Regions from separate parts of the Nocardia sp. NPDC055321 genome, predicted to be linked through region 2. Evidence: riboswitches for the same ligand, from Rfam matches in the RefSeq annotation. Region 2 holds a riboswitch; each other region holds the start of a gene.
What was found. A riboswitch is a leader RNA that binds a small molecule or an ion and turns the genes downstream of it on or off. The one in region 2 is predicted to bind S-adenosylmethionine.
Positions count from the first base shown of each region.

Region 1: another riboswitch for S-adenosylmethionine. It lies ahead of ACWIGI_RS12165 (bifunctional o-acetylhomoserine/o-acetylserine sulfhydrylase); the one in region 2 lies ahead of ACWIGI_RS40885 (ABC transporter substrate-binding protein).
Region 3: another riboswitch for S-adenosylmethionine. It lies ahead of ACWIGI_RS23170 (rhodanese-like domain-containing protein); the one in region 2 lies ahead of ACWIGI_RS40885 (ABC transporter substrate-binding protein).

Region 1 covers NZ_JBSHMS010000006.1:197,295-206,631, reverse strand. The annotation lists gene ACWIGI_RS12185 (BTAD domain-containing putative transcriptional regulator) at 1-2,967, opposite strand, end outside; gene ACWIGI_RS12180 (hypothetical protein) at 3,052-3,708, opposite strand; gene ACWIGI_RS12175 (MFS transporter) at 3,842-5,338, opposite strand; gene ACWIGI_RS12170 (TetR/AcrR family transcriptional regulator) at 5,474-6,169, shown strand; SAM riboswitch class IV at 6,182-6,292, shown strand; gene ACWIGI_RS12165 (bifunctional o-acetylhomoserine/o-acetylserine sulfhydrylase) at 6,388-7,722, shown strand; gene metX (homoserine O-acetyltransferase MetX) at 7,725-8,873, shown strand; gene ACWIGI_RS12155 (hypothetical protein) at 8,944-9,105, opposite strand; gene ACWIGI_RS12150 (DUF3017 domain-containing protein) at 9,240-9,337, opposite strand, start outside.
Region 2 covers NZ_JBSHMS010000054.1:3,258-12,594, reverse strand. The annotation lists gene ACWIGI_RS40890 (ABC transporter permease) at 1-1,548, opposite strand, end outside; gene ACWIGI_RS40885 (ABC transporter substrate-binding protein) at 1,553-2,707, opposite strand; SAM riboswitch class IV at 2,742-2,857, opposite strand; gene ACWIGI_RS40880 (HAD family hydrolase) at 2,967-3,611, opposite strand; gene ACWIGI_RS40875 (GNAT family N-acetyltransferase) at 3,754-4,584, shown strand; gene ACWIGI_RS40870 (elongation factor G) at 4,786-6,891, opposite strand; gene ACWIGI_RS40865 (hypothetical protein) at 7,686-9,337, opposite strand, start outside.
Region 3 covers NZ_JBSHMS010000014.1:148,615-157,951, reverse strand. The annotation lists gene ACWIGI_RS23180 (type 1 glutamine amidotransferase family protein) at 1-485, opposite strand, end outside; gene ACWIGI_RS23175 (O-succinylhomoserine sulfhydrylase) at 636-1,850, opposite strand; gene ACWIGI_RS23170 (rhodanese-like domain-containing protein) at 1,847-2,269, opposite strand; SAM riboswitch class IV at 2,285-2,400, opposite strand; gene ACWIGI_RS23165 (Rv0361 family membrane protein) at 2,451-2,888, opposite strand; gene ACWIGI_RS23160 (FAD-dependent oxidoreductase) at 3,178-4,599, shown strand; gene ACWIGI_RS23155 (amidohydrolase family protein) at 4,690-5,562, shown strand; gene ACWIGI_RS23150 (DUF456 domain-containing protein) at 5,615-6,088, opposite strand; gene ACWIGI_RS23145 (CaiB/BaiF CoA transferase family protein) at 6,317-7,414, shown strand; gene ACWIGI_RS23140 (YceI family protein) at 7,506-8,048, opposite strand; gene ACWIGI_RS23135 (helix-turn-helix transcriptional regulator) at 8,161-8,982, shown strand; gene ACWIGI_RS23130 (LuxR C-terminal-related transcriptional regulator) at 9,077-9,337, shown strand, end outside.

The DNA.
Region 1 (9,337 bases), on a different contig from region 2:
CTCGAACGACCCCTCGGACCAATCGAGCGGAGCGCGAGCCACAGCGTGGGCATCCGGGCGATCGACCTGATACGCGCCGGTCGTGGCGTCCGGCAGATCGCGCGCCGATTCCGTTGTCCCGGGAGGGCTTTCGCCGAGGGACTCCGCCAGAGTGAGAGCCCGGTGACGCAGGGACCGGGCGGCCGCGTCGTTGCCACCGTGGGCCAGCGCGCCCACCAGTTCGCAGCGGGCCTCCAGGATGGCCGTCCCGGCGGCCCGGTCGGAGCCGTCCTCGGGGTGACCGGCGAGGGCGTGCAGTTCCAGGGCGGCCTGCCACAGCGGCGCGGCCTCGGCGAAGGCCCGGCGGGCAGCGCTGTGCCGGGCCGCGGTCACCACGTGGCCGAGAGCGGCTTCGGGACGCACGGCGTCGCCACCCGCCAGCGCGTGATGGGCGAGCGCGTGCACATCGGGCGCCGCCGCCCGCGCCGCCACCCGCAGGGCGTCCCCGTGCATCCGGGCGCGCCGCAACGCCGGAATCCCGGAGTAGACGGCATCACGAATCAGCGCGTGCCCGAACCGGATTCGACGCCCTTCGGTACGTAACAGCCCCGCCGCCACGACCGTGTCCACCAGATCGACCAGCGCGTCCTCGTTCTCGTCGAGCAGCAGCGGCAGCACGCCGAACTCGGCGGCCTCGCCCCACACCGCCAGCAGCCGCAGCATCCGCGCCGCCGCGTCCGGCAGCCGGGCGATCCTGCGGTGCAACACATCCCGCACCCCCGGCGGCACCCCCAGCAGATCACCTTCCGCCGCCGCGAGTTTCGCCAACTCGACCACGAACAGCGGGTTACCCCCGGTTCGCGCGCACACCAGCCGCACGGTGTCCTCGTCCAGCCCGGTGAGCCCCGCCCCCTCCGCGACCGCCCGCACCGACCCGGCGTCCAACCCGCCCAGCTCACACCGCCCCACGGTCACCGCAGCCAATGCCGCCGAGGTGGCCCGTATCTCGTCCCGCACCTCCGACCCCCGCACCGTGACCGCGAACAACACCGGTGTCCCCGCCGTCCAGGCCACCACCTGCCGCAACATCTGCAGGGTCGCCCCGTCCGCCCGGTGCACGTCCTCCACCACGACGACCACCGGCTGCCGCCGCCCCCACCACGCGCACCGCCCCGCCACCGTCCGAGCCAGCCCGAACGCGGTGTCCCCGGCCGCCCGGCGATCCGAGTCGATTCCTCCGCCCAGCGAACGAGATCCCGAATCTCGAACCGCGCGTGCGATGTTTCGATCCGCGCGAGTGCGCTCCGGCTCTTCGTCGCTGGAGGCGAATCCGTCACCACACGCACTCGTCTCCGCACCGCCGGCATTCGAGGTCTCACCGGCGACCTCCGGAGCCGGGTACGACGGACCGATCGCCTCCCCGCGAGCCCACACAGCTGTGACGGGGGTCGGCCTTGTCGACTCCAACTCGGCTGCCACATAGGACAACTCGTCGTGGATCTGCTGCCAGGCCCAGCCGGCCGGTGCGCCGTCGACCTCCGGGCAACTGCCAACCGCCACCCGCCAGCCCGACTCGGACAGGTCCCCGATGACCGAACCGACGAGGGTCGACTTGCCCGCTCCCGCTTCACCTTCGATCCAGACGAGCCGCGCTCCACCCCGGGCCGATTCGCGGGCGGCGGCATGTAGGACGGCGCGCTGCGCTGTGTAGCCGACCATCGCACCCGGACGCACACGTAGGCGGTCTCCGAACGAGGCGGTGGAGTCCGCCGAGCCGGCGCTGGAATTCGAGGAAGTGGACGGCGACGCCGACCGGTTCGGCGAGTCGATGGTTTCGGAAAACGTCCCGGGCGGACCTGGCGACTCCGCAGCGGTGACCGAGGTCGACTCGGCGCTCGGCGCCTCGATCGCGTGCGGGATCGTGAGATCCCGTGCCTGCGGGGTGGAGTATTCCGATTCCGGGTGGACTGCGCGGCCCGGCGTGGTCGCGGCTCCCTGCTCCGGAAGGACGGGGATCGACAGCTGTCCGGGCACCGGCGACTGCGCGGTGGCGGGTCCCGGAGGCGCGGGGGCACCGAGCGGTGTAGCGAGATGCGGCTCCGGGCGCGCCGCGACGGGATCCGAAACCTGCTCGAGCCCGGGCGGACTCGAAGCCACGCGGATGGTCGGCGGTGCGGCGGGGTCGGCCGTCTCTCGAGCCGGGCCCGCCGGCACCCGGGGTGCCGACTGCGGCAGCAGGGCCGGATCGTGGGCCAGGATCGCCGACTCGAGGGCGCGCAGGGGCGGGCCGGGGTCTATGCCGAAATCGGCGTGGAGGGTGGTGCGGGCGCGGCGCAGGACGGCCAGGGCCTCGAGTTGGCGGCCCTGGCGGTAGTGGGCCAGGGCCAGCAGGCGGACGGCTTCCTCGCGGCCGGGTTGTTCGTGGAGCAGGCGGGGCAGGGTGGCGGCGACGTCGCCGGGGCGGCCCAGGTCCAGGGCCGCCTGGGCGCGCTGTTCCATTGCGGTCCAGCGCATATCGGTGACGCGGGTGATCTCGGCGGCGGCCCAGGCGGCATCGGCGCAGGCGGCGTAGGCCGGGCCGCGCCACAGGGCGAGCGCGGCGTCCAGGAGACGGTGGCGGGCGTCGGGGTCCGTGTGGCCCGCCGCGTCGGCGAACAGTCGCTCGAAATGCCAGACGTCGACCGCCGTGGCGGGCAGCTGGAGCGCGTAGCCGGGGGCCCGCGACACCACGACGCGGGCGGGCGACCGGGCCGGACGTTCGGGTTCGAGCGCGCGCCGCAGGTGCGAGATGTGCGCCTGCAACGACCCGGCCGCCTTCGGCGGCGGCGCGCCCGCCCACAGATCGTCGATCAGCCGGTCGGCCGACACGACCTCCCCGCCCGCCGCCACCAGCCGCGCCAGCACCGCAGCCTGCATCGGCCCGCGCAGCACCGCGGGCCGCCCGTCCACCCGGACACCCAGCGCCCCGAGCAGTTCCACGATCACCACGGCTGAAGCATCGCGCGCCCAGCCGATTTCGCAACCTCAACGTCTTCAAGCTCGAGGTCGATTCCCCCACGGAACCGGCATCACTCAGGAACTCATCGCCACCCGCGGCGTGCTCGCATCCGTCCCCCGCAGCGCCCGCACCCCGGCGAACGCCACGACGAGGCCCACCGCGATCGTGCCGGGAATGATCCACAACCCCTCCGCGCCCGGCAGCCCTTCGGCCGCACCCATCACCAGCACCGACACCACGAGCACCGCCGCCGCGGGCCGGGCGAGCAGGGTGTTCGGGGCCGCGAACGCGCAGCCGGCCAACAGCAGGAAGCCGACGAGGAAGCAGGCCGCGAGCGGCCCGTTCACCGGCATGGCCGCGGTCTCGATGGCGTGCTGTTCGTGATGGGACAGCCGGGGCGCCACGAACGCCTCGTGATATCCACCGATCGGAATGGCCACGGCCAGACCGGCATACAGCAGCGCGCGGGTGACAGCGGCCAGTCTCGCGATGCCCGGCCGCCCGAGCGAGCGCCAGGCCGCGGTCACCAGCGGCAGCCCGGCGGCCATGAGGACCGCGCCCGCGCTGAAGCTCACGTGCGCCGCGACCCAGGTCGCCGCCTGCTCGGCCTCCTCGGAGTGCCGCAGCGGGTGCAGTGCGTTGCCGATCGCGAACAGCACACCGCCCCCGATCAATGCGTATGCCCGCCAGCGGAAGTCACTGTCGGCCGGTAGTTCAGTGGTGATGCTCATGCGCCCACCATGAACCGCCACTGTTGACCACGACTTGCCATCGACTTGCGGCTCGCCCCGTCACGGCGCGAATCCGTGACGGGGCGAGGGATCTATGCCCACGGGCCTCTACCATCGAAGACCGGCGCCGACCTCAGACCCCCACGTGCACCGGGCGCTCCGACCCCTCGAGCAGGCTCGACGGCTTGTCCCGAATCATGAAGGCGATCACCGGGATCGCGATCACGAAGAACACCGCGCCCAAATAGAAGGCCACGTCGTAGCTGTGGATCGCGGCCCGTGCCGCCAGGTTGTCGACCGTCGGATTGTCGGTGGCGTACCGCTCCGCGGCCTGCACCGCGATCGTGGTGAGCAGCGCGACGCCGATGGACCCGCCGACCTGCTGCGCGGCGTTGAGCAGCGCACTGGCCACACCGGAATCCTCGTCGTCGACCTGGTGCAGCGCGGTGGTCTGCATGCAGACGAACAGTGGGCCCATGCCGAGCGCGATCAGCGTCATCGCGGGCAGCACGAGCGCGGCGTAGCTGGAACCGAAGTCCAGTTGCGCCATGTAGACGAGCCCGGCCGCCCCGAGCACAGCACCGGCCAGCATGAGCGGGCGCGGCCCGAGCTTGGGCAGCAGCACGCTGGTGATGCCCGCGGAGATGGTGATGCCCAGTGGGAACGGCATGAACGCGAAACCGGTCTTCAGCGCGGAGTACCCCAGGGTCATCTGCATGTAGAAGCTCAGGTTCAGGAACATGGCGAACATGGCGATCGGCACCAGCAGCGCCACGAGGAACGACCCGCCGCGGTTGATCTCACCCGGAATACGCAGCGGCAGCAGCGGATTCGAGCTGCGATATTCGATGACGACGAACAGCGCCAGCAGCACCGCGCCGCCGGCGAGCAGCCCGAGGGTCGAGACGGCCAGCCAGCCGTCCTCGGCGGCGCGGCTGAAGCCGTACACCACCGCGATCAGGCCGAGGGTGCAGGTGATCGCGCCCGGCAGGTCGTATCCGCCGGTCCGCGGGGCCGGTACGTCCCGGACCACGAAGGCGAGCGCGCCCAGCACGGCGAGCAACGCGATCGGGGTGTTCACCAGCAGGCACCAGCGCCAGCTGGCGTACTCGGTCAGCGCGCCGCCCGCGATGAGGCCGATGGCCGCGCCGCCCGCCGAGACCCCGGCGAAGACGCCGAACGCCTTGGCTCGCTCCTTGGCCTCGGTGAAGGTCACCGACACCAGGGACAGCGCCGCCGGGGCGAGCAGCGCCGCGAACGCGCCCTGCAGACCACGTCCGGCGAACAGCTGTGCGCCGTTCTGCGCGAGCCCGGCCAGTGCGGAGGCCAGTGCGAAACCGACCAGGCCGGCGATGAAGACGCGCCGGCGGCCGAGGTAGTCCGCCAGCCGCCCGCCGAGCAGCAGCAGTCCGCCGAAGATCAGCGTGTACGCGGTCAGGACCCACTGCTTGTTGCCGTCGCTGATGCCCAGGTCCTGCTGGGCGAAGGGCAGCGAAATCGTGACGATGGTGGCGTCGAGCACCACGATCAGCTGCGCGACGGCGATGACGCCGAGAGCCCACCATCGTGCGGAATTTTTTGTCTCACTTGATATTTCGTCAGGTTCGAGCGTTGCCGTCCCGCCGGTCATGCCTACTCCTCGTTTGCTCCGAACAGCCGAGCTCATCGTGGCACTCCCAGACAATTGGCGTCAAGAGAAAAATGTCCGACTGCGACAGTTGGCGTCCATGGACATGATTTCTCCGGTCCGCGCTACCATCGGGGCATGTTCGAGCCGTCATCGCCGACCGCCCGCACCGGCCTGCGCGAGCGCAAGAAGCAGCAGACCCGTACCCGGGTCATCGACGTGGCGCTGCGCCTGTGCGACGAGCACGGCTTCGACACCACCACCGTGGAACAGATCGCCGACGCCGCCGACGTCTCCCCGCGCACGGTGAACAGGTATTTCGACAGCAAGGAAGACATCGTCATCGCGCCGATCGAGGACTTCGGCGGCACGCTGGCGGACAACCTGCGCCGCCAGCCGATCACCGGGAACGAGCTGCAGGCGCTACTGAACAGCTACCTGGAGATGATCGAGGGCATCATCGACCGCGACGAACCGCTGCCGTTCCGCTGGTTCCAGCAGATGCAGAACATCATCAGGCACTCCCCCGCCGTGCGCGCCCGCAGTCTCGACGCCGCGGACTACAAGATGCGCGAGACCTCGACCGTGCTCGGCGAGCGGCTCGGCACCGACCCGGACGCACTGCCGGTGCGGCTGATCACCGGCACCTGGCACGCCATCATGCGCGCGGGCGTGGAGTGCGAGGCCGAGCTCGGCAGTTTCGAGGGCGTGCTCGCCGACTCCGCGCGCGCCATGGCCGACGCGGTGGTCACCGCCTATCACGAGTTCGTCCGTATTTGCGCCGTTCCGACTGTGGGTAACCCCATTGCCGACATCGCGGCCGAGCACCGTTAGAATCCCGAAACAGGTCAAGAGCATCAGCGCCAAGCCCCGGCTCGCTGATCGGCAACCCTCCAGCTGCGGTGGGGTGCTCCGGGTGAAGACCGGGCGCTCGAAGGCCGAGCGCAAGCGCACTGTAGGAGGCACCGAGATGTGTTGTTGTCGAAGCCAATTCGCCTTCCGATAACCCAAGCCTTCCGCCGTATACGGCGATTCTTCCTGGAGCAGTAATCATGAGTGACTCGACCGCGCCCGCTGCCAACCTCGATCCCGCGAACTGGTCCTTCGAGACCAAGCAGGTGCACGCCGGGCAGGCCCCCGATCCGGCCACGGGCGCACGCGCCCTGCCGATCTACCAGACGACCTCGTACGCCTTCCGCGACACCGATCACGCCGCGGCACTGTTCGGCCTGGCCGAGCCGGGCAACATCTACACCCGCATCATGAACCCCACCCAGGACGCGGTGGAGCAGCGCGTGGCCGCCCTCGAGGGCGGCGTGGCGGCGCTGCTGGTGTCGTCGGGCCAGGCCGCGGAGACCTACGCGATCCTGAACGTCGCCGAGGCCGGCGACCACATCGTGTCCAGCCCGCACCTGTACGGCGGCACGTACAACCTCTTCCACTACTCGCTGCCCAAGCTCGGCATCGAGGTCAGCTTCGTCGAGGATCCGGACGACCTGGCCCAGTGGGAAGCGGCCGTCCGCCCCAACACCAAGGCGTTCTACGGTGAGACCGTCGCCAATCCGAGCAGCTCGATCTTCGACATCGAGGGCATCGCGGGCGTGGCGCACGCGGCCGGCGTTCCGCTGATCGTGGACAACACCGTCGCCACCCCGTACCTGATCCAGCCGCTGAAGCACGGCGCGGACATCGTCGTGCACTCGGCGACCAAGTACCTGGGCGGGCACGGCTCCGCGGTCGCGGGCGTGATCGTGGACGGCGGCACCTTCGACTGGACCGTGACCGACGCCGACGGCAAGCCGCGGTTCCCGGGCTTCACCACCGCGGACCCCAGCTACCACGGCGTGGTCTTCGCCGACCTGGGCGCACCGGCGTACGCGCTCAAGGCGCGCGTGCAGCTGCTGCGCGACCTCGGCGCGGCGGTATCGCCGTTCAACGCCTTCCTGATCAGCCAGGGCATCGAGACGCTGAGCCTGCGGGTGGAGCGGCACGTGGCCAACGCCCAGGCGGTGGCGGAATTCCTGAGCGGGCAGGACGCGGTGGAGTCGGTGTACTACGCCGGTCTGCCCAACTCCCCCTGGTTCGAGCGCGGCAAACAGCTGGCACCGAAGGGCGTCGGCGCGATCGTCTCGTTCGAGCTGGCCGGTGGTGTCGATGCGGGCAAGAAGTTCGTGGACGCGCTGGTGCTGCACAGCCATGTCGCTAACATCGGGGATGTGCGCTCGCTCGTGATTCATCCGGCTTCGACCACCCACTCCCAGCTGACTCCCGAGGAGCAGCTCGCGTCCGGCGTCACCCCTGGTCTGGTGCGTTTGGCCGTGGGTATCGAAGGTATCGACGACATCCTGGCGGATTTGCGCGCGGGACTGATTGCGGCAGCGAGCTGATAGTGAGCATTGAATCGAGCACCTCTCGTCCAGCGGCGGATCTCTTGCTGCCGCCGCCCGACGGGACGCTCTGCACCATTGCGATCGGGGAGGTCCGGCTCGAGAACGGCGCTGTCATCCCCGACGTGAGCCTGGCGGTGCAGCGGTGGGGCGAACTCTCGGCGAACGCGGATAACGTCATCCTCGTCGAGCACGCCCTCACCGGCGATTCACATGTGGTCGGCCCCGCCAACGTGCAGCACGCCCAGCCCGGCTGGTGGGACGGCATCGTCGGCGAGGGCGCGGCGGTGGACACCCGCGAATGGTGTGTCATCGCCACCAACGTCCTGGGCGGCTGCAAGGGCAGCACCGGACCAGCGTCCCTCGCCGCGGACGGAAAGCCCTGGGGCGCACGCTTTCCCGAGATCAGCATTCGCGATCAGGTGACCGCGGAGGCGCAGCTGCTCGATCTGCTCGGCATCTACCGGCTGGCATCGGTGGTCGGCGGGTCGATGGGCGGCATGCGCGTGCTGGAGTGGATGGCCGGCTATCCCGAGCGGGTCGGGTCGGCCCTGGTGCTGGCGGTGGGCGCGCGTGCCACCGCCGATCAGATCGGCACCCAGACCACCCAGATCGCGGCCATCCGGTCCGATCCGAACTGGCAGGGCGGGGCGTATCACGGCACCGGGACCGCGCCGATGTCCGGCATGGGCATCGCGCGCCGGATCGCGCACCTGACCTACCGGACCGAGGCCGAGCTCGACCACCGCTTCGAGAACCATGCCCAGGGCGACGAGAACCCCTGGGACGGTGGGCGTTACGCGGTGCAGAGCTACCTGGAGTACCAGGCGGACAAGCTCATCTCGCGGTTCGATCCCGCCACCTACGTCCTGCTGACCGAGGCCATGAACCGGCACGACATCGGCCGCGGCCGCGGCGGCATCGAGGCGGCGCTGGGCGCGATCACGGTGCCGTGCGTGGTCGGCGGCGTGGACTCGGATCGGTTGTATCCGTTGCGAACCCAGCAGGAACTGGCGGATCTCCTACCCGGCTGCAAGGGGCTGGAGATCGTGCGTTCCCGGGACGGGCACGACGGATTCCTCACCGAGACCGAAGCGGTGGGCAAACTCATGGTGCAGACCATGGAGCTGGCCCGGGCCGCACGCCGTTAGTTGCGGTACCGAAGCTCAAAACAAATGATCCCCCGGGAGCGCTGCTGCCGGGGGATTGCTGTGTCGAGGCTCAGACCTCGGTGAGGCGGCGGCCGAGTTCTCGGCGCAGTACTTCTTGGGCGGGCAAACGGTGCAGGACGCGGAGTACCGCGGGACGTAGTTCGCGCTGTTCCTCGAGCGAGAGCAGGCCGACCAGATCCCGCAGATCCATGTCATCGAAGGTCGCTGTCATGCCTATACATTACGTGGACGACGCGACTTCGTCCCGTAATTGGTACCGGGGTTACGGAGCCGTCACCCTAACGAAACCGACAGTGCGTCAGGATAATTCGTACGAAACAGACATGACTCGTGGTACCCGCAAGGCTAGGTGACACCGAGGCTGTTGATGGTCGCCGCCAGCACGATGATGGCGCAGCCGAGCACCGCCAGCCACGTCACGTCGAAAGGTTTGCTGCGCACCG
Region 2 (9,337 bases):
GAACGCGGCGATCGCGAAGGCCAGCGCCTTGTAGTCGCGCACCGGCACCCCCGCCGACCGCGCCGCCACCTCGTCCGCGCCGATGGCCCGGATCGCCGTTCCCAGCCGCGACCGCTGCACCGCGAGCAGCACCGCCAGCGTGATCGCCAGCACCACCAGCTCGAGCCGGAAGATCTCGGTGTGCGTGGTGAATTCGAACCCGAAGAGCTCCGGCGCCGGAATACCGAAGATGCCGTAGCTGCCCCGCGTCACCGGCTCCCAGTTGCGGATCAGCGCGACCGTCACGATGCCGATCCCGAGCGTGGCGATGGCGACGTAGTGCCCGCCGAGCCGCCACAGCGGCGCGGCCAGCACCGACGACACCACCGCGGCCAGGATTCCCGCGACGACGATCGCGGGCAGGAACGACCAGCCGTGCGAGACCGTCAGCACCGCCGAGGTGTACGCGCCGATCGCGATCGGCCCGGCCTGCCCGATGGCGAGCTGCCCCGCCGAACCCGCGACCAGCGTCATGGATACCGCGATGATCGCGTAGGCCAGGATCTGGGTGCCCACCGAGATGCCGTAGTCGTCGGATACGGCCGGAATCACCAGTCCCGCAACGGCGAACGCGATGAGCGCGTGCCACCACCGCACCCGCAGCTGCCGGCCCGACCCCAGGAAGGTGCCGGTCAGCGGTTCGGATTCGATGGCGGGCGGGCGCGCGAGCAGCCCGCCCGGCCGCAGCACCAGGAAGACGACCAGCAGTCCGAAGGTGATCAGATCGCGGTACCCGTCCCCGAAGGTGTAGATGCCGAACGCCTCCACCAGACCGAGGACGAAACCGCCGACCACCGCGCCGGGAATCGAGCCGAGCCCGCCGATGGTGGCGGCCACGAACCCGGTCATGCCGACGATGCCGCCGCTCGTCGGGGAGATGTTGGAGTTGTAGAGCCCGACGAAGATGCCCGCCAGCCCGCCCAGCCCCGAGGCGATGGCGAAGGCCAGCGACTGGATCCGCCCGACCCCGATCCCCATCTGCGCCGCGGCGTCCGGATCCTGCGCGGTGGCGCGAATGGCCAGCCCGTACCGGCTGTACCGCAGGAAGCTCCACAACCCCGCCATCACCGTGATGGTGATGGCGAACATGACCACGTCCGAGGTCCCGAACCGGATGCCACCCGCCTGAAAGTTGTTGGTGGGCAACACCTGCGGGAAGGGCCGGGTGTCGGGGCCGAAGATCAGCGCCACCACGTTCTCGAGAATCAGGCCCACCGCGACCGTGGCCAGCAGCGCCGCGATGGCCGGGGCGCGGCGCAGCGGCCGCACCGCGAGCACGTCGATCACCACACCCAGCAGCGCCGTGCCGCCCACCACCAGCACGAGAGCGAGCCACAGCGGCAGCCCCTGCTCGGCGATCAGCCACCAGCCCAGCACCGACCCGAACGCGAAGATCGCGCCGTGCGCGAAATTGATGACGTTGCTGACCCCGAAGATCAGGGTGATGCCCACGGCGATGAGCGCGTACGCATTGCCGTGGACCAGACCCGCTATGAGCGTGTCGAACATGGCGTTACTTGTTGCCGGTCGGCACGAAGGCGCCGTTCTTCAGGATCAGCTCGATCGGCTTGACCCCGCTCGGCCGGCGGGTCTGCTGATCGAAAGCGAAGGTGCCCAAACCGATTCCGTCGAAGTCCTTGACCTCGCGCAGGCCCTTCAGGATGCCCTCGCGGGTCGCGCCGCCGTGCTTTGCCGCCTTCACCAGCACGTTGATCGCGTCGTAGGCGTACACGTTGAAGTCGCCCGGGTCGACGTCGAACTTGGCGCGGAACCGCTGCACGAAGTCCACGACCTTGGGGTTGGTGTCCGCGGCGGTGAAGACGCCGTTCACGATGTCACCCTCGGCCGCGGCGCCCGCCAGCGAGATGAACTGCGGGGTGTTCTGGCCGCCGAAGAACTGGCCGCCGTATCCCACGTCGCGCAGCTGCTTGACGATGAGCGCGCCGTCCGGGCCGTAACCCAGGTGCACGAACGCCTCCGGGTTCGCGTCCCGGCCCTTGATCAGCACCGGGCGGAAGTCCTGCGAGTCCGGCAGAATCGGCGAGGAGTAGACGATCTCCACGCCCTTCTCCTTGGCGGACTGCTCGAAGAACTTGAAAGCCTGCTTACCCCAGTCGGTTTCGAGGTACACCACGGAAACCTTCTTGGCCTTCGCGGACACCCACTGGGCGTTGCGCTCCTGGAACACGTCCAGGGTGATCGACGGGCTCCACGAGTAGTCGCCGGCCTTGGTAAAGTCCACCGCGGAGTTGGTGAAGCCGTACTGCACCAGCTTGCCGCGGTTGTAGACCGGCGACGCCGCGATCGAGGCCGGGGACGAGAAGTCGCCCAGCTCGGCGATGATGGACTCGTCACCGACGAACTTGGTCGCGATGGGCACGGTCTGCTTCGGGTCGGATTGCGAATCCTCCCACTTCAATTCGACCTTCTTGCCGTCGATCCCGCCCGCGGCGTTGACCTCCTCCAGGGCCAGATCGAAGCCCTGCTGCCACAGCCGGCCGTACTCCGCCGACGGGCCCGACTTCGGCCCCGACACACCGAAATACACGGTGCCGCTGTCACTCTCGGAAGAACCGCCGCACGCCGATACCAGCCCGGCCACCAGGGCCGCCGATGCGATGCCCACCACTACCCGGAGACGACGCGACCCGGACCATTGCTTACTCATCTGATTCCTCTGAACTCACCGGCACACACCGGCCACAACGCGCTTGTGCTGCCCGGCGGGCAGCACCTGGTCGTCACCCGGGGCACCCCACCGCCGCGCGAGGGTTGCCGATCAGCGAGCCGGGGCTCGTCACTGCTGATACTCGTGACCGTGCGCGCAACGCTAGTGACGGGTCCGTTCCGTCAACAGCGTTCGAATCAACCTGAAGCCAAAAGGAAGTCGGTCCCGGGGCGCGGAGTCCGGCCCGGCACGTGCGAGCTCAGTTGCGCGCGGCCAGGTGCGCGGCGAGCCAGGCCGGGAACTCGGTGAGATCGCCCAGCACCACGTCCGCGCCCTCGGCCGAAAGCTCCTCGCCCGTATACGGTCCGGTGGTCACCGCGACCGCCAGCGCCCCGGCGACCTTCGCCCCGCGCACATCGCCCAGATGATCGCCGACGTAGACCGAAGCCCCATGCTCGCGCAGCGCCGTCCCCTTCTCCTCGGCCCAGACATCGCCCACGACGTCGTCCACCGGCAACCCGAGATGGTCGAGATGCAGGCGCGCGAGCGATTCCTTCTTGGCCGTGATGACCAGGGTGCGCCCACCGGCGCGATGCACCGCCGTGAGCGCGTCGAGCACGCCCGGCAACCGATCGGCGCGCGTGATCGCGAGGTCGGGGTACAGCTCGCGATAGCGGGCCACGACCCCCGGCACCTGGTCCGGCGGGAACCACTCGGCCGCCTCGATGGCCAGCGGCGGTCCCAGCCTCGACACCGCCAGCTCCGAATCGATGCGCACCCCGGTCTCGGCGGCCACCGCGTCCCACACCGCGGCGATGCCCGGACGCGAGTCGATCAGCGTCATATCCAGGTCGAACCCGACGACGAGTCCGGACCCGGCTGCGGGGTGCTCTGCTGGGGCCACCCTCCGACCTTACGGTTCGACCGAACGGCGGCGTCCGCGGCCCCGGCCGGGCATCCCGGGGTTCGCCCGGTCCGCGACGAAGCCGGGAATTCGGTTGCCGCCCCGAACTAGGCTCGAGGCCATGCCCAACGATCAGCGATCCCTGTTCTGCAGTGTCGAGCTCGGCGCCCGCATCGAGGGGGTGGAGAGCGAGCTGATCAGCGCGGGCAGCGCGGCGGCGCGGGCGCGACCGGGCGCGGACAGCGGCTTCCTGGTGCCGCTCGCGGGTGGGGTGGCGTCCTTCGCCGAACCGGGATCGCCGCTGAACAAGGTGGCCGGACTGGGTTTCGGCGGGGTGCCGAGCGCGGACGAGCTCGACGCCGTCGAGAAGCTCTACGCGGAGCGCGAAGCCCCGGTGCAGGTCGAACTCGCGCACCTGGCCGATCCGGCCGTGGGGGAGCTGCTCACCGGCCGCGGCTACCGGCTCGCCGGCTTCGAGAATGTGCTCGGCATCGATCTGCGCGGGGTCGCCGCGGCCGTCACGCCGCCGGAGATCACCGTAAGGCCCAGTGGCGACGACGAATTCGATACCTGGCTGGACATCATCGCCGACGGATTCGCCCAGCCCGACACCCAGGGCGTCGCCTCGCACGAGGAGTTCCCGCGCGAGATCATCGCCCGGGCCATGCGCGACCTCACCGGCGCGGCCGGGGTCCAGCGCTATGTCGCGCTGTACAACGGGCAGCTCGCCGGCGCGGCCAGCCTGCGCATCTCGCACGGCGTCGCCCAGCTCACCGGCGCGGCCACCCTGCTCGCGCACCGCCGCAAGGGCATTCAGTCCACGCTGCTCGTCAACCGTCTCACCATGGCCGCCGCCGCGGGTTGTGAGATCGCGGTCATCACCACCCAGCCCGGATCCAAATCCCAGCAGAACGCCCAGAACCGCGGGTTCGATCTGCTGTACACGCGCGCGATTCTGGTGAAAGCGCCGTAGGGCGGAGCGCTTCGGAGACGCAAAAGTTGTTTTCTGGAAAGACATTCGGAGAATTTGTCCGATGACAGGTGGCCGGTTCACTCGTTCGTGAACCGGCCACCCATCGGCCACACCGCCGACCTGCCGGGTCCGCGCGTCCCGATCGCGGGGTCAGCGCGATCGGTCGTCCTATACGCGCGAAACCCGTTGGGCATCAACCGATCACCCTGCCGGCGCGTAGCCCAGCGGCCGCGTCGAGAAAGCGCCGCGGCCGTGCGTGCGGCTGCGCAGTCGCGTCGCATAGCCGAATATCTCGGCCAGCGGCGCGATCGCCGTGACGACCACCGTGCCACCGTGCACCACCGAATCGGTGACCCGGCCGCGGCGGGCCGCGATATCGCCGAGCACCGCGCCGATGTCGTCCTCGGGCGCGGTGACCGTCAGCTCGACCGTCGGCTCCAGCAGTTGAAGCACGCCGGCCTGCAACGCTTCCCGCACCGCCTGCCGCGCGGCGACGCGGAACGCCCGCTCCGAGGAGTCGACCGGATGGGTCGCGCCGTCGGTGAGCCGCACCCGCACGCCGATCACCGGATGACCGCCGAGCGGACCCGCGACCAGCGCGTCGCGGCAGCCGGCTTCCACCGCCCGCACGTACTCGGGCGGCACCCGGCCGCCGGTCACCGTGGACTCGAACTCGAAATCCGCAGCGGGATCGAGCGGTTCGACATCGAGCACGATATCGGCGAACTGCCCGGGCCCACCGGACTGCTTGGCATGGCGGTACCGCAGCCCCGCCACCCCGCGCAGCACCGACTCCCGGTACGCCACCTGCGGACGGCCCACCGCGACCGCGATACCGCGATCACGGCGAATCTTCTCCACCGCCACCTCCAGATGCAGTTCCCCCAGTCCGGACAGCAGGGTCTGCCCCGACTCCGGATCGACCCACACGACCAGCGACGGATCCTCCTCGACCAGCCGGGTCAGGGCCGTCGTCAGCCGCTCGGTATCGGCGGAGACCTTCGCCTCCACCGCCACCGAGACCACGGGCTCGGTGACCGTCGGCGGCTCGAGCAGCCCCTGGGCCTCGGGCGCGCAGAGGGTCGCCCCGGCACGCGCCGACTTGGGACCGATCACGGCGACGATATCGCCGGCCACGGCCCGGTCGACCTCCTCGTGCCGATCGGCCTGCACCCGCAGAATGCGCCCGATCCGCTCGGAACGGTTCCCGAGCACATCGAACACCGCGTCGCCCTTGCGGAGCGTGCCCGCGTAGACCCGCAGGAAGGTGCGCCGCGCCGAACCCACCCCCTGGACCTTGAATACCAGGGCCACCAGGTGATGGTCCGGATTCGGAGCGATCACGCACTCGCTCGGCTCACCGCACTCCCACTCACCCCGGGCGGGCGGGCGGTCCAGCGGCGACGGCAGGAAGTCCACGATCGCGTCCAGCAGCGGTTCGACCCCGATATCGCGGTAGGCGGCCCCGCAGAGCACCGGCACCACCTCACCGGACAGCGTCAGCTCCCGCAGCGCCGCGATCAGGGTCGTATCGGACAGTGCCGCGGCGGTTTCGACGCCCTCCCGAACGTGGCCGAACGCATCGCCGAGGTCGGCGCGTCGTTCCTGACCGTCGCCGGTCGGCGACGGCACCGCACGGACCAGCTCCGGGGTGTAGAGCTCGTCGAGCGCCGCCGAATGTCGCTCGGCCACCGCCTCTTCCAGCGCACGCCTGCGTCCCAGCGCGCGCTCGAGCGCTGCGGGCGGGATCCCGGTCTCGGTCAGCGTGCCCGCCGTCCAGACGAGCGCCCGCATGCGGAGCAGATCGACCACACCGGTGAACCCGTCCTCCGCGCCGATCGGCATCTGCACCGCCAGCGGAGCCGGGTGCAGCCGCCGCCGAATCGACGCCACGGCGGCGTCGAAATCCGCACCGGCCCGGTCCATCTTGTTGACGAACGCGATCCGGGGCACGCCGTAGCGATCCGCGCGCCGCCACACCGACTCGCTCTGCGGTTCCACGCCCGCCACGGCGTCGAACACCGCGACGGCACCGTCGAGCACGCGCAGCGAACGCTCGACCTCGTCGGAGAAGTCGACGTGTCCCGGGGTGTCGATCACGGTGAGCCGGTGCGCGTTCCATTCGCACGCCACCGCGGCCGCGAAGATGGTGATGCCCCGCTCCCGCTCCTGGGCGTCGAAATCGGTGACGGTCGTGCCGTCGTGCACCTCGCCGCGTTTGTGAATCGCGCCCGCCAGGAACAGCATTCGCTCGGTGACGGTCGTCTTGCCCGCGTCCACGTGCGCGAGAATGCCGAGGTTTCGCACGGCGGCGATCGTTTGTCGAGAAGTGTTGGTACGCAAGGTCTTGGCCCTTCGTGCTGATTCGTGTCGAAACAGCGCGATTGCCCGGCTCCGTCGCGGCGACCTGTCCAGAGGTCGCACACGACCGCGAAACACCGCAGCGCCCCTACGGGCACGCGATGGGTCGCGAGGGAACGCCGGGTACTCAGTACCGGCCGCGCAGCCGGCACCGAGCCGGCGAGGACACCAGGATCACGTCGAACCGCGAACGGGCGGCGACGCGCGGACGAATATCACGCATGATCGGCTCCCTTCCGGCTCGCACCGTGCGGTGCGAAAAACGTTGCGATGTATGCGCGCCGGCCCCGACCGAGGTCGGGGCCGCGCGAGCGGCGAGGAGAGCGGAGACGCTGGATTCTTTTGAAGAGAGATTTTAGAAGGAAGCATCCCCATGGCCTCGCCTCCGGCAACGCTAGCAGAGCCCGCCGGGCGGAGTCACCGGGTTTTTCACGCGGCAAACGCGAAACCCCCAATCACAGCGGATCGGGGGTCAACGGGAGGAAAGCGGTGACGCTGGAGTGAAATCCAGCCCCGAAGGGCCTTCTTGAGAAGGAAGCATCACCATGGCCTCGCCGGAAGTCACCGTAGCAGTCGGCGTGTGATCACGGCACCGGGTTTCGTGCCAGCTGTGCCCCGGTCGCGAACGACCGGGGCAGAGTACGGCGAGGAAAGCGGTGACGCTGGGAGTCGGTCCCACGAGGGGCTACGAGTATTAGAAGGAAGCGCCCCCATGGCCTCGCCGTGCACCAACGTAGCAGTCAGGCGGGAATCAGGTCGCGCAGATTTTCCGGTGTGACGACCGTCGAGCCGGCGGGCAGACCATCCGGCCGGGCGAGACCGATGAAGGTCACCGGCGCGGTGATCGGACCGCCGTCCCACAGGACCGATTCGGTTGTCGCGGAGAGCAAACCGACCAGATACGCGACCGTCAGGTAGCGGCGCTCCACCACCGCCCGCGCCAGCGTCGCCGTCGTCAGCTGGTTCGACTCCACCCGGTTGAACTCTGGAGAGCCGGACAGGTGCAGATGCAGCCACTTCGCCCGCCAGCGGCCGTCCGCGTGCCGGAAGAAGGCCAGCGGCAGCGCGGTTCGGCCCGCACCGCGCAGCTCCGACTTCGCCCGCACCGTGCGCGGCTCGTACGGCGCGCCCTGCTGATAGGCATCGCGAGACATGTAGCCGAAGAACGACTCTCGCACCTCGTCGAAGCCCTCACCGGTGTAGATGTTCACCTGCGGCAGCACCAGGGCGGCCTCGACCTTGTCCAGCCGGATGTCGATGAACTCCGACGCGCCGTCCGGAGCCTCGGTGATATCGCCGGAGTGCACGCCGCCGACCTCGGTCAGATTGGTGTACGAGAGCCAGCCGGTACTCGTGAAATCCCGGTCCAGCAGCACGGCGGACAGATCGAAATCGGTCCGCAGCGCGCGCTCGTGCCAGTACACGAAGAACCGCAGCAGCTCCGCGTCGACGGTGGTGACCGACCCGCGCGGCAGCACCCCGAGACCGTCGCCGATGCCCTTGCCGCTCAACGGCAACGCCACCTCGAGGATCTCCGGATCGATGACGAGCGGCAGCGGCACGTCCAGCCGCCGCGTGATCTCGCGATCGATCATCTCCCGCAGCAGCTCCAGCACCTCCGGCGCGATCGGGTACCGCTCGTCGGGTACCACGCTCCCCCGGCCCGAGCGGTTCGCGAAGATCCGCATATCCCCGGACTCGCGATTGTCCAGATGCTCGCGCACCGACAGCAGCACCCGGCCGGACACCTCCTCGACCGCGCCGTTCAGCTCCAGCAGCACGCCCTCGCGCTCCAGATCTCCGAACGCCTTGCGGAGCAGATTGTCCATCGACCGGAACAGCATCCCCGGCGCGGAACGCAGCAGCTGCGCCGCGCCCACCACGTCACCGTCCGCGAGCATCCGCTCCAGCCGGGAGGCGAAGGACGGAGCCGCCAGCTCACCCCGCGCCACCGCGAAAACCTGTGCCGCGGAGTCGTATCGCGGGTACTCGTGCGGATGCAGCCGCTCCCCGAGCCGCTTCCACGCCTCGCGGCGCACCCCGACATCGCCGAGCTTGGCGGGCTGAGCCGCGATCACCCCGTCGAGCGCGGCCAGCAAGGCCCGGCGCACCGGACGCCGGAAACTCCGGAACCGGGTCGGCTCGAGCAGTGAGACATCACCGTCCGACAGCAGGCAGGCGAGCCGCAGCACATCGGTCACGGTGTCCACCAGCAGATCCGCGCCGGCGGCCAGGCGCACCTCGTTGAGAATCGCGCGATGCTCCCGGACCGGAACGGCCGTGGGCTGCGGACCGGTCGCGCAGTGCAGCGCCAGCTCGCGCAGCACCGCCACGTCCTCGTCCCCGAACGGGGTCACGCTGCCCGCCATGGACAGGTAGAGCGCCGAAACCT
Region 3 (9,337 bases), on a different contig from region 2:
ATGCCGCTCGCGGTGATGAGGTCGGCGTCGATGACGGCCGGCTCGTAGACGAAGCCCTTGCCGCCCGAATACTCGGTCATGGCAAGGTATTCCGCCGCGTTGCTGGTGTGCTTGCGCTCGTCCAGCAGCCCTTCGACCGCCATGCCCCAGGTCGCGCCGCAGATGGCCGCGACCGGCACGCCCGCCGCCAGGAACTCGCGCGCCTTCGCGCCGAAGGCCGCCAGGTCACCGCGCTCCCAGGTCTCCGAACCGGGCAGGATCAGCATCTCGCTCTCGGCCGGGGTCAGATCCGCGAGCGCGAGGTCGGGCGTGACGCGCAGTCCGCCCATGGAGGTCACCGGGTCGGTGGTCGGACCGACCGTGCGGATCTGCCAGGCGCCGGGCTCGCGGTGCCACAGCGTGCGGTTGATGTGCGCGGTGGCGTGCCCGACCTCCCAATCGGCGAAGGTGTCGTAAACGGCCAGGTGCACTGTCTTCGTGGTCATGACAGTATCCTGTCATATTTGACAGTATGCTGTCAATACTTGGACCGTGGACGACCCCGGAACTCGGGAAACACCGGGAGAGCGGCCCGGAAACGACAAGAGGGCCGGAACCTGACGGTTCCGGCCCTCTTGCCTACTACTCGAGCGGGATCAGCTCAGCGCGCGATCCAGATCCGCGATCAGATCCTCGACGTCCTCCAGCCCGATCGAGATGCGCACCACCCCGTCGGTGATGCCGATGGCCGCGCGGCCCTCCGGGCCCATGGCCCGATGCGTCGTCGTCGCCGGATGCGTGATCAGGGTCTTGGCGTCACCGAGGTTGTTCGAGATGTCGATGATCCGCAGCCCGTTGAGCACCTCGAACGCCCGCTTCTTGGCCTCGGCCTCGGGCGCGGTCAACTCGAAGGTCACCACGGTGCCGCCGCCGGACATCTGCGCCCGGGCCAGGTCGTACTGCGGGTGCGAGGTCAGGAACGGGTACTTCACCCACGCCACGGCCGGATGCTGTTCCAGGAACTGCGCGATGCGCAGCGCCGAGTCGTTGGACTGGCGCACCCGCAGCGGCATGGTCTCGAGACCCTTGAGCAGCGTCCAGGCGTTGAACGGGCTCAGCGCCGGACCGGTATGGCGCATAAGGTTTTTCACCGGGCCGTCGATGTACTCGTGCGAGCCCAGGATCGCGCCGCCGAGCACGCGGCCCTGCCCGTCGATGTGCTTGGTGCCCGAGTAGACGAGCACGTCGGCGCCGAGATCGAAGCCGCGCTGCAGCAGCGGGGTCGCGAAGACGTTGTCCAGCACCACCTTCGCGCCGGCGGCGTGCGCCAGATCGACCACCGCGCGCACGTCCACCAGGGACTGCATCGGGTTGGACGGGGTCTCGAAGAACACGGCCTGGGTGGGCACCGACAGCGCCTCGGTCCACTGGTCCAGATCCTCGCCGTCCACGAAGACGGTCTCCACGCCCCAGCGCGGCAGGATCTCGTTGGCCACCACGAAGCACGAGCCGAACAGGCTGCGCGCGGCGACCAGCCGGTCACCGTTGCCCAGCAGCGCGGCCAGCGCGGTGAACACCGCGGACATGCCACTGGCGGTCGCGAAAGCCGCTTCGGCGCCGTCGATCAGGGCCAGCCTGTCCTCGAACATGGCGACCGTCGGGTTGCCGTAGCGCGAGTACACGAAGTGCTCGATGTCGCCGGTGAAGGACGCCTCGGCGGCCTCGGCGCTCTCGTAGACGAAACCGGAGGACAGGTACAGCGCCTCGGAGGTCTCCTCGAAACCCGAGCGCCGCAGGCCACCTCGCACACTGAGCGTGGCGGGGCCGACGCCCTCGGGCAGCGGCTTGTCGAACGCGCCACCGGTGATCATGACTGCCTCCACGGAAGTCCGTCCGCGCGCCAGCCTTCGACGCCGCGGTGTCCCTGCGCGTCGAGCGCGCCCTCGAAACCCTCGAGCACATTGAACGACGGAGCGAGCCCGAGCGCGGTCGCGGCGGTCGCCGCGCCGATGGAACGCTGCCCGGAGCGACAGATGAAGATCACCGGCGCGTCCGAGTCCGCGGCCCGGTCGGCCAGCACCTCGCGGAGCTGATCGACGAACCGGGCATTGCGCGCGCCGCTGGTGTCGACCCATTCGATCAACGCCGTCGGGCGGCCGATGCCGCTGGTGTCGGGGACGCCGACGAAACGCCATTCGGCTTCGGTGCGCACATCGACCAGCACCGCATCCGGATTGTCGCGCAACAGTTCCCACGCCTGCTTCGGCGTGATGTCACCCGCGTAGCTCACTTCGAACCTCCTGTGAATCCGCACTTGCCGCACCGTTGCCCGATGCGCGGCCAGGTCGTCACCCGGAGCACCCCACCGCGGAGGAGGGTTGCCGACCAGCCAGCCGGGGCTTGGCGCTGATACTCATGACCTGGGTTGAGATTGACCGACATGGGGCCTCACTGTCAAACCGTGCGGGCGGTCAGGAATTGCACACCAGCCACGCCCCATCGGTCTTGGTGAAAGTCCAGGTCGAGGTGGAATCGCGGTCGTCGGCGCGCCAGGTCACCTGCGCGGTGGCGCGGTCGCCCTGGACATTCGGGTCGGTCAGCTTGACAAGCGTTGACTTCCCGGCCTTTTCGCCCGTCTCGGTCCGCAGCGGCGAGCGCTGTTCGTCGAAGCCCGGGCACGCGGTCGACGGATCCAGCGCGTCGGTGCCGCTGCGGGATTCGATGAAGTTGCGCGCGGACTTCGCCAGCCGATCCTTGTCTGTGACATTCTTCTCAGCCGGCGACAGCAGGGCCGAGACCACGATGCCGATGATCACCACGACCGTGACGCCGATGGCGATCAGGAACGGCAGCATGGTTCTGGACTCACGCTGATCGATACGTTCGGGCTGGTCCGCGTCCTCGCTCATGACCTTGATCATGCCTGCTCGGGGCGGGTGTCCCGGCGGCGACACCGGACCGCGCCCGGGGAGAGCATGCCCACAGTTGACCGCACCGGCGCGGGGGGTGGTCCATACCACCGATAGAATCGGCACAATTCCCCCGCGAGGCCGGGAATCGCAGTACAGAGCAGCAACGCTGCAGCTTCGGGGCCCGTAGGGTGGTTCACTCGAAGCCAGGGCGTCAACTTAGCCTAAGCTAAGAACGACGGCTGAGACTTGACGGCAAGATAGTTTTCGACCAAAGGGTGCGCGAAGAATGACCGAACAGCTTGCGGGAACCGATGCAGCGACCCGCCCGCTTCGCATTGCGATCGTGGGCGCGGGCCCGGCCGGAATCTACGCCGCCGACGCGCTGATGAAGTCCGATACCCCCGCCGGTTTCGACGGGGTGAGCATCGACCTGTACGAGCGCATGCCCGCGCCGTTCGGTCTGATCCGCTACGGCGTCGCGCCCGATCACCCGCGCATCAAGGGCATCATCACCGCCCTGCACAAGGTCCTGGACAAGCCGCAGGTCCGCCTGCTCGGCAACATCGACTACGGCGTCGACATCACCCTGGAAGACCTGCGCACGTTCTACGACGCGGTCATCTTCTCCACCGGCGCCAACGCCGACCGCGCGCTCGAGATCCCGGGCATCGACCTGGACGGCAGCTTCGGCGCGGCCGACTTCGTCTCCTGGTACGACGGCCACCCGGACGTGCCCCGCGAATGGCCGCTGCACGCGGAGAAGGTCGCGGTCCTGGGCGTCGGCAACGTCGCCCTCGACGTCGCGCGCGTGCTCGCCAAGACCGGCGACGAACTGCTGCCGACCGAGATCCCGCCGAACGTCTACGACGGTCTCAAGGAGAACAAGGCCGTCGAGGTCCACGTCTTCGGACGCCGCGGTCCCGCGCAGGCCAAGTTCACCCCGCTCGAGCTCCGCGAGCTGGACCACTCCCCGACCATCGAGGTCATCGTCGATCCCGAGGACATCGACTACGACGAGGGTTCGGAAGCGGCTCGCCGCCACTCCAAGCAGGTCGACATGATCTGCAACACCCTCGAGCAGTGGGCCATCCGCGACGTGGGCAACCGCCCGCACAAGCTCTTCCTGCACTTCTTCGAGAACCCCGCCGAGATCCTGGGCGACGCCGACGGCAAGGTCATCGGCCTGCGCACCGAGCGCACCGCCCTCGACGGCACCGGCAACGTCAAGGGCACGGGCGAGTTCAAGGACTTCGACGTCACCGCGATCTACCGGGCCGTGGGCTACCTGTCGCAGAACATCCCCTCGCTGCCCTTCGACGACCAGGCGGGCACCGTGCCCAACGAGGCCGGTCGCGTGCTGGGCAACGAGGACGCCGACGGCGCCGAGCGCTACGTGCCGCAGACCTACGTCACCGGCTGGATCAAGCGCGGCCCGGTCGGCCTCATCGGCCACACCAAGGGCGACGCCAACGAGACCATCGCCTGCCTGCTGGACGACGTCGCGAACTTCGTCCCGGCCCCGAAGCCCGAGCTCGAAGCCGTCACCGAGTTCCTCGAGGGCAAGGGCATCCCCTTCACCACCTGGGCCGGCTGGTACCGCCTGGACGCGCACGAGCGCGCCCTGGGCGAGCCCGAGGGCCGCGAGCGCGTGAAGGTCGTCGAGCGCGAGGACATGCTGCGGGCCAGCGAGCCGGACAAGGTTTCCTGATCAACCGTTTCCTGACCGCCTGACCTGGCCGAATCCGCCAGGTGGACAAGGTCTTACGCACTTGTCACCGTCTCGAGGCATGCTGATCAAGTGTTCGATGCCCATGTCCACATCATCGATCCGCGGTTTCCGCTGATCGAGAACGAAGGCTACCTACCCGACCCCTACACCATCGCCGACTATCGGCGGCGCATGTCGCGCTTCGATATCGACGGCGGTGCGGTGGTCAGCGGGTCCTTCCAGGGCACCGATCAGAGCTATCTCCGGGCAGCCCTCGCCGAACTGGGCGCGGGCTGGGTCGGGGTGACCAATCTGGACGTGGACGCCACCGACGCCGAGATCGTGGATCTCGACCGCGCGGGGGTGCGGGCGCTGCGGTTCAACCTCAAGCGCGCGGGCGGGGACATCGTCGGGCTCACCATGCTCGCGCTGCGCGCCTACGACCTCGTGGGCTGGCACGTGGAGCTGTACATCGACGGTTCCATGCTCGGCTCGCTGGAGCCGGTCATCACCAAGCTGCCCCGGCTCTCGATCGACCACATGGGCATGTCCGACGAATGCCTGCCGTACCTGCTGAACCTGGTCGATCGGGGCGCCAAGGTGAAGGCGTCCGGCTTCGGGCGGGTCTCGATGGACGTGGCCTCGGCGCTGCGCAAGATCCACGCGGTCAGTCCCGAGGCCCTGATGTTCGGCTCCGATCTGCCGGGCGCGCGGGCCGGTCGCCCGTTCCGCAACACCGATATCGACGTCATCGCCGAGACCGTCGGCGGTGATCTGCACCGGGTGCTCGAGGACAACGCGCGCGCCTTCTACCGGCTGCCCGCCAAACAGCGGCCCGTCGTCCCGCCCGCGCCGGCCCGGCCGCGGCACGGACCGGACGCGCCGACGCTGCGACTGCACCGCTCCGAACTGCCGAAACCGCCTCCGCCGGACACGATTCCGTTCCGCCGGATCGAGCGCTGACCGAATTCGGTTCGCGCACCGGCGGATTCCCGCGTCCCTGTCCGGCGCCGGCTCAGATCGCGACGGCGGCGACCACCCAGATGCCCGCCGCCAGCAGCGCGCCGAACAGTTCCACCAGCATCGAGAGCCCGACGCCCTTGAGCGCGTGCACCGTCGACTGCCAGGCCGGCTGCTGCTCGCGCAACCGCTGCAGCTCCGAAACATAGACGCCGACAACGAATCCCAGGAACAACCCGACCACCGGCACCACGAAGAATCCGATGATGCCGAGAACCGCGCCCAGGATCAGCGAGCGGCTGGGCACCCCGGCCTCGCGTAGTTTCGCGCCCGGCCAGGTGTACTTGATGATGCCGCTGATGACGAGAAACGTTGTGCAGACCGCGAACACGATCCAGGCCGACGCTCCCCCGGTCATGACGGCCCACACCAGAATCGCCGCCAGGATGAGAATCACCCCGGGCAGGATCGGCACGATGACCCCCAGCAGGCCGATCAGAATCGCGAGGCCGACCAGCACCTCACCCATTGCGCTCAACTTACGGTCCTCCAGGCTCGTGGTTACCCGCATTGTCGCCCAGCGGGGGCGTCCCTGTCCGGGCGAAGTCGGCGAAGTAACCGGACGACCTGGGTGAATAGCGTCGGGGCGCAATTGTGGCGGCACTCACCACGGGAGCCCTCGCGGCTATTGTCATACTGTCAACACGTGCGGCCAGAGCCGGTGCGCACAGGGATCGACGATGAACCGAGGTAGGGCGTGAGCACACCATCCACCGCCAAGCAGGGCCCGCTCGCGGGTGTCCGCGTAGTCGAATTGGCCGGCATCGGCCCGGGTCCGCACGCGGCGCTGCTGCTGGCCGATCTCGGTGCGGACGTGGTGCGGGTGCAGCGCCCGAACCAGCTGCCCGGTCAGATGGAGCGCCCGCAGTGGCGCGGGCGGACCATCGTCGAGGCCAACCTCAAGGATCCGGCGCACATCGAGCAGGTGCTCGGCCTCATCGAGAAGGCCGACGTGCTCATCGAGGGCTTCCGGCCCGGCGTCACCGAGCGCATGGGCCTGGGCCCGGACGTCGCCCTCGAGCGCAACCCGCGCCTGGTCTACGGCCGCATGACCGGCTGGGGTCAGTACGGCCCGATGGCCGATCGCGCCGGGCACGACATCAACTACATCTCGCTGACCGGCGTGCTCAACGCCATCGGCCGCAAGGGCGAGCGCCCGGTGCCGCCGCTGAACATGGTCGGCGACTTCGGCGGCGGGTCGATGTTCCTGGTGTTCGGCATCCTGGCCGCGCTGGTGGAACGGCAGAACTCGGGTAAGGGCCAGGTCATCGACTCCGCGATGATCGACGGCTCGCTCGCGCTCTCGCACATGATCTGGGGCATGAAGGGCATGGGCCTGTGGTCGGACGAGCGGGGCACCAACCTGCTCGACACCGGCATGGCCTTCTACGACACCTACGAGACCTCCGACGGCAAGTACATGGCCGTGGGCTGTATCGAGCCCCAGTTCTACGCCGAGCTGCTGAAGGGCCTCGAGATCGACCCGGAGGGCCTGCCCTACCAGATCGATCCGAACGGCCAGGACCAGCTGCGCAAGCTGTTCACCGACAAGTTCAAGACCAAGACCCGCGACGAGTGGTGGGCGATCTTCGAGCACACCGACGCCTGCACCACCCCGGTGCTCACCTTCACCGAGGCCGAGCAGAACCCGCACATCCAGGCCCGCACCGGCCTGATCGAGATCGAGGGCGTGGTGCAGCACGCGCCCGCCCCGCGCTTCTCGCGCACCCCGGCGGGCACCCCGACCCCGCCGCCGACCGCGGGCACCCCGATCGAGAGCGTCTGGGCGGAGTGATTCCCCCGCGGGCCTGATCGGCTCCGCGTGAAACGCCGAGCGGCGGCGCCCCGAAAGGGCGCCGCCGCTTCGCTTTTCGAGCAGACGGGGTTTACGCGGCGGGCTCGACCAGCTGGATGTCGAGCTCGATCGCGATCTTGTCGCTGAGCATCGCGGCCGGGAGGCCGGGGGCGACGTTGAAGTCGCTGCGCTTGATGGTGCCGGTCGCGCTGAAGCCGGCGTGCTTCTTCTGGTCGCCGGCGAAGACCTCGACGCCGCCCCACTCCACGTCGAGGGTGACGGGCTTGGTGATGCCGCCGATGGTGGCCTCGCCGGTGACCTCGAACTCCTCGGCCAGGTCGACGGGAGCCGGGACACGGAAGACCAGGGTGGAGAGATTCTCCACATCCAGGATGTCGGCGCTGCGCACGTGGGCGTCGCGGGTCTCGTTGCCGGTGTCGAAGGAGTCGAAGTAGATGGTCGCCTCGATGGCGGCCTTACCGGACTCGTCGACCACGAAGCCGGTCTCGAAGCGGTTGAAGCGGCCGCGTACCTTGGAAATCCCCAGGTGGCGGACGGTGAAGTTCACGGAGGAGTGGTGGGCGTCCAGTTCCCAGGCGCCGGGTGCGAGGGTGGTCTGCTCGGAAGTGGTCATGACGATCAGTCAAGCGGACCTCAGTCCGGTTAGCCACACCTTCTTGATCCTGGTACTCACAGGGCGGGGATAACGACACCCGGACCGATCATGGACAGGGCACCATGGTGGGGTGTCCAGATCCGAATTCGGCGAGTTCCTCATCGCGCGCCGCGGCCAGTTGCAGCCCGAACAGGTCGGCCTGCCCGCAGGCCGGCGCCGGCGCACCCCAGGGCTGCGCCGCGAGGAGGTCGCCGCCCTGGCCGGGGTGAGCGCGGACTATCTGGCCCGCCTGGAACAGGGCCGCGACACCAATCCCTCCATGGCGGTCCTGGGCGCGCTCTCGGACGCGCTGCGACTGGACGAGGTCGAACGGCACCACTTCGGCAAGCTCGCCATGGGCATGGAACAGAAGGCGCACTGCCCCAAGAGCGGGCAGGCCGGGGAAGAGGTCTCCGAGACCCTGCGCGCGGTCATCGACGCGCTGCACCCCACCCCGGCGTTCGTGCTCGGGCGCTGGCTGGATCTGCTCGCCTCCAATCCGGCCTGGCGCGATCTGGCCGAGCCGATCGGCATGTTCGAGGCCGCGGCGCACAACAATCTCGCCTACTACGTCTTCGCGCACCCGGACGCCCCGCGCTATTTCGTCAACTGGCCCGAGGCCGCCGACGTGATCGTCTCCGCGCTGCGCAACGCCCAGGCCCGCTTCGCCGACGACGACACCCTCGAGGCCCGCATCACCGACCTGCAGCGGTTCCCGGAGTTCGACCGCCGCTGGCGCGAACACCGGGTCACCGACTACCGCTCGCATCTGCTGCGCATCGCGCATCCGCTGCGCGGCACCCTCGAGGTCGAGGTCGAGACCCTGGACCCGGCCGCCGATCAGAGCGTCATGGTGTGGCTGGTCGATCGCCGGCAGGCGCACAGCCCGGCGCTGCGGCTGGTCAACGAGTAGACCTGTCGTCGCGGGCGTGTTGCCTGATCGGAGACTATTTCGGGTCCGGTTCGTTCCCCCCGCTCACGAAGCATCCGCGATCTACAGTTGATTCATGCCTCGGAATTGGCCGATGGTCGAACGTGAGCACGAACTCGAAACGATCACCGCCGCGCTGACCGGGAACGACTTCGTCGGAGCCGTCCTCACCGGCGACGCCGGTGTCGGAAAGACCACCCTGGCGCGGCTCGCGACCGCCGCGGTGGGCGCGGGCAACGGCACCAAGATTCGCTGGGTCGCCGGCACCGAATCCGCGCGTAGCATCCCGCTCGGGGTCTTCGCGCACATGGTCGGGGTGTACACCGCGCACGACCCC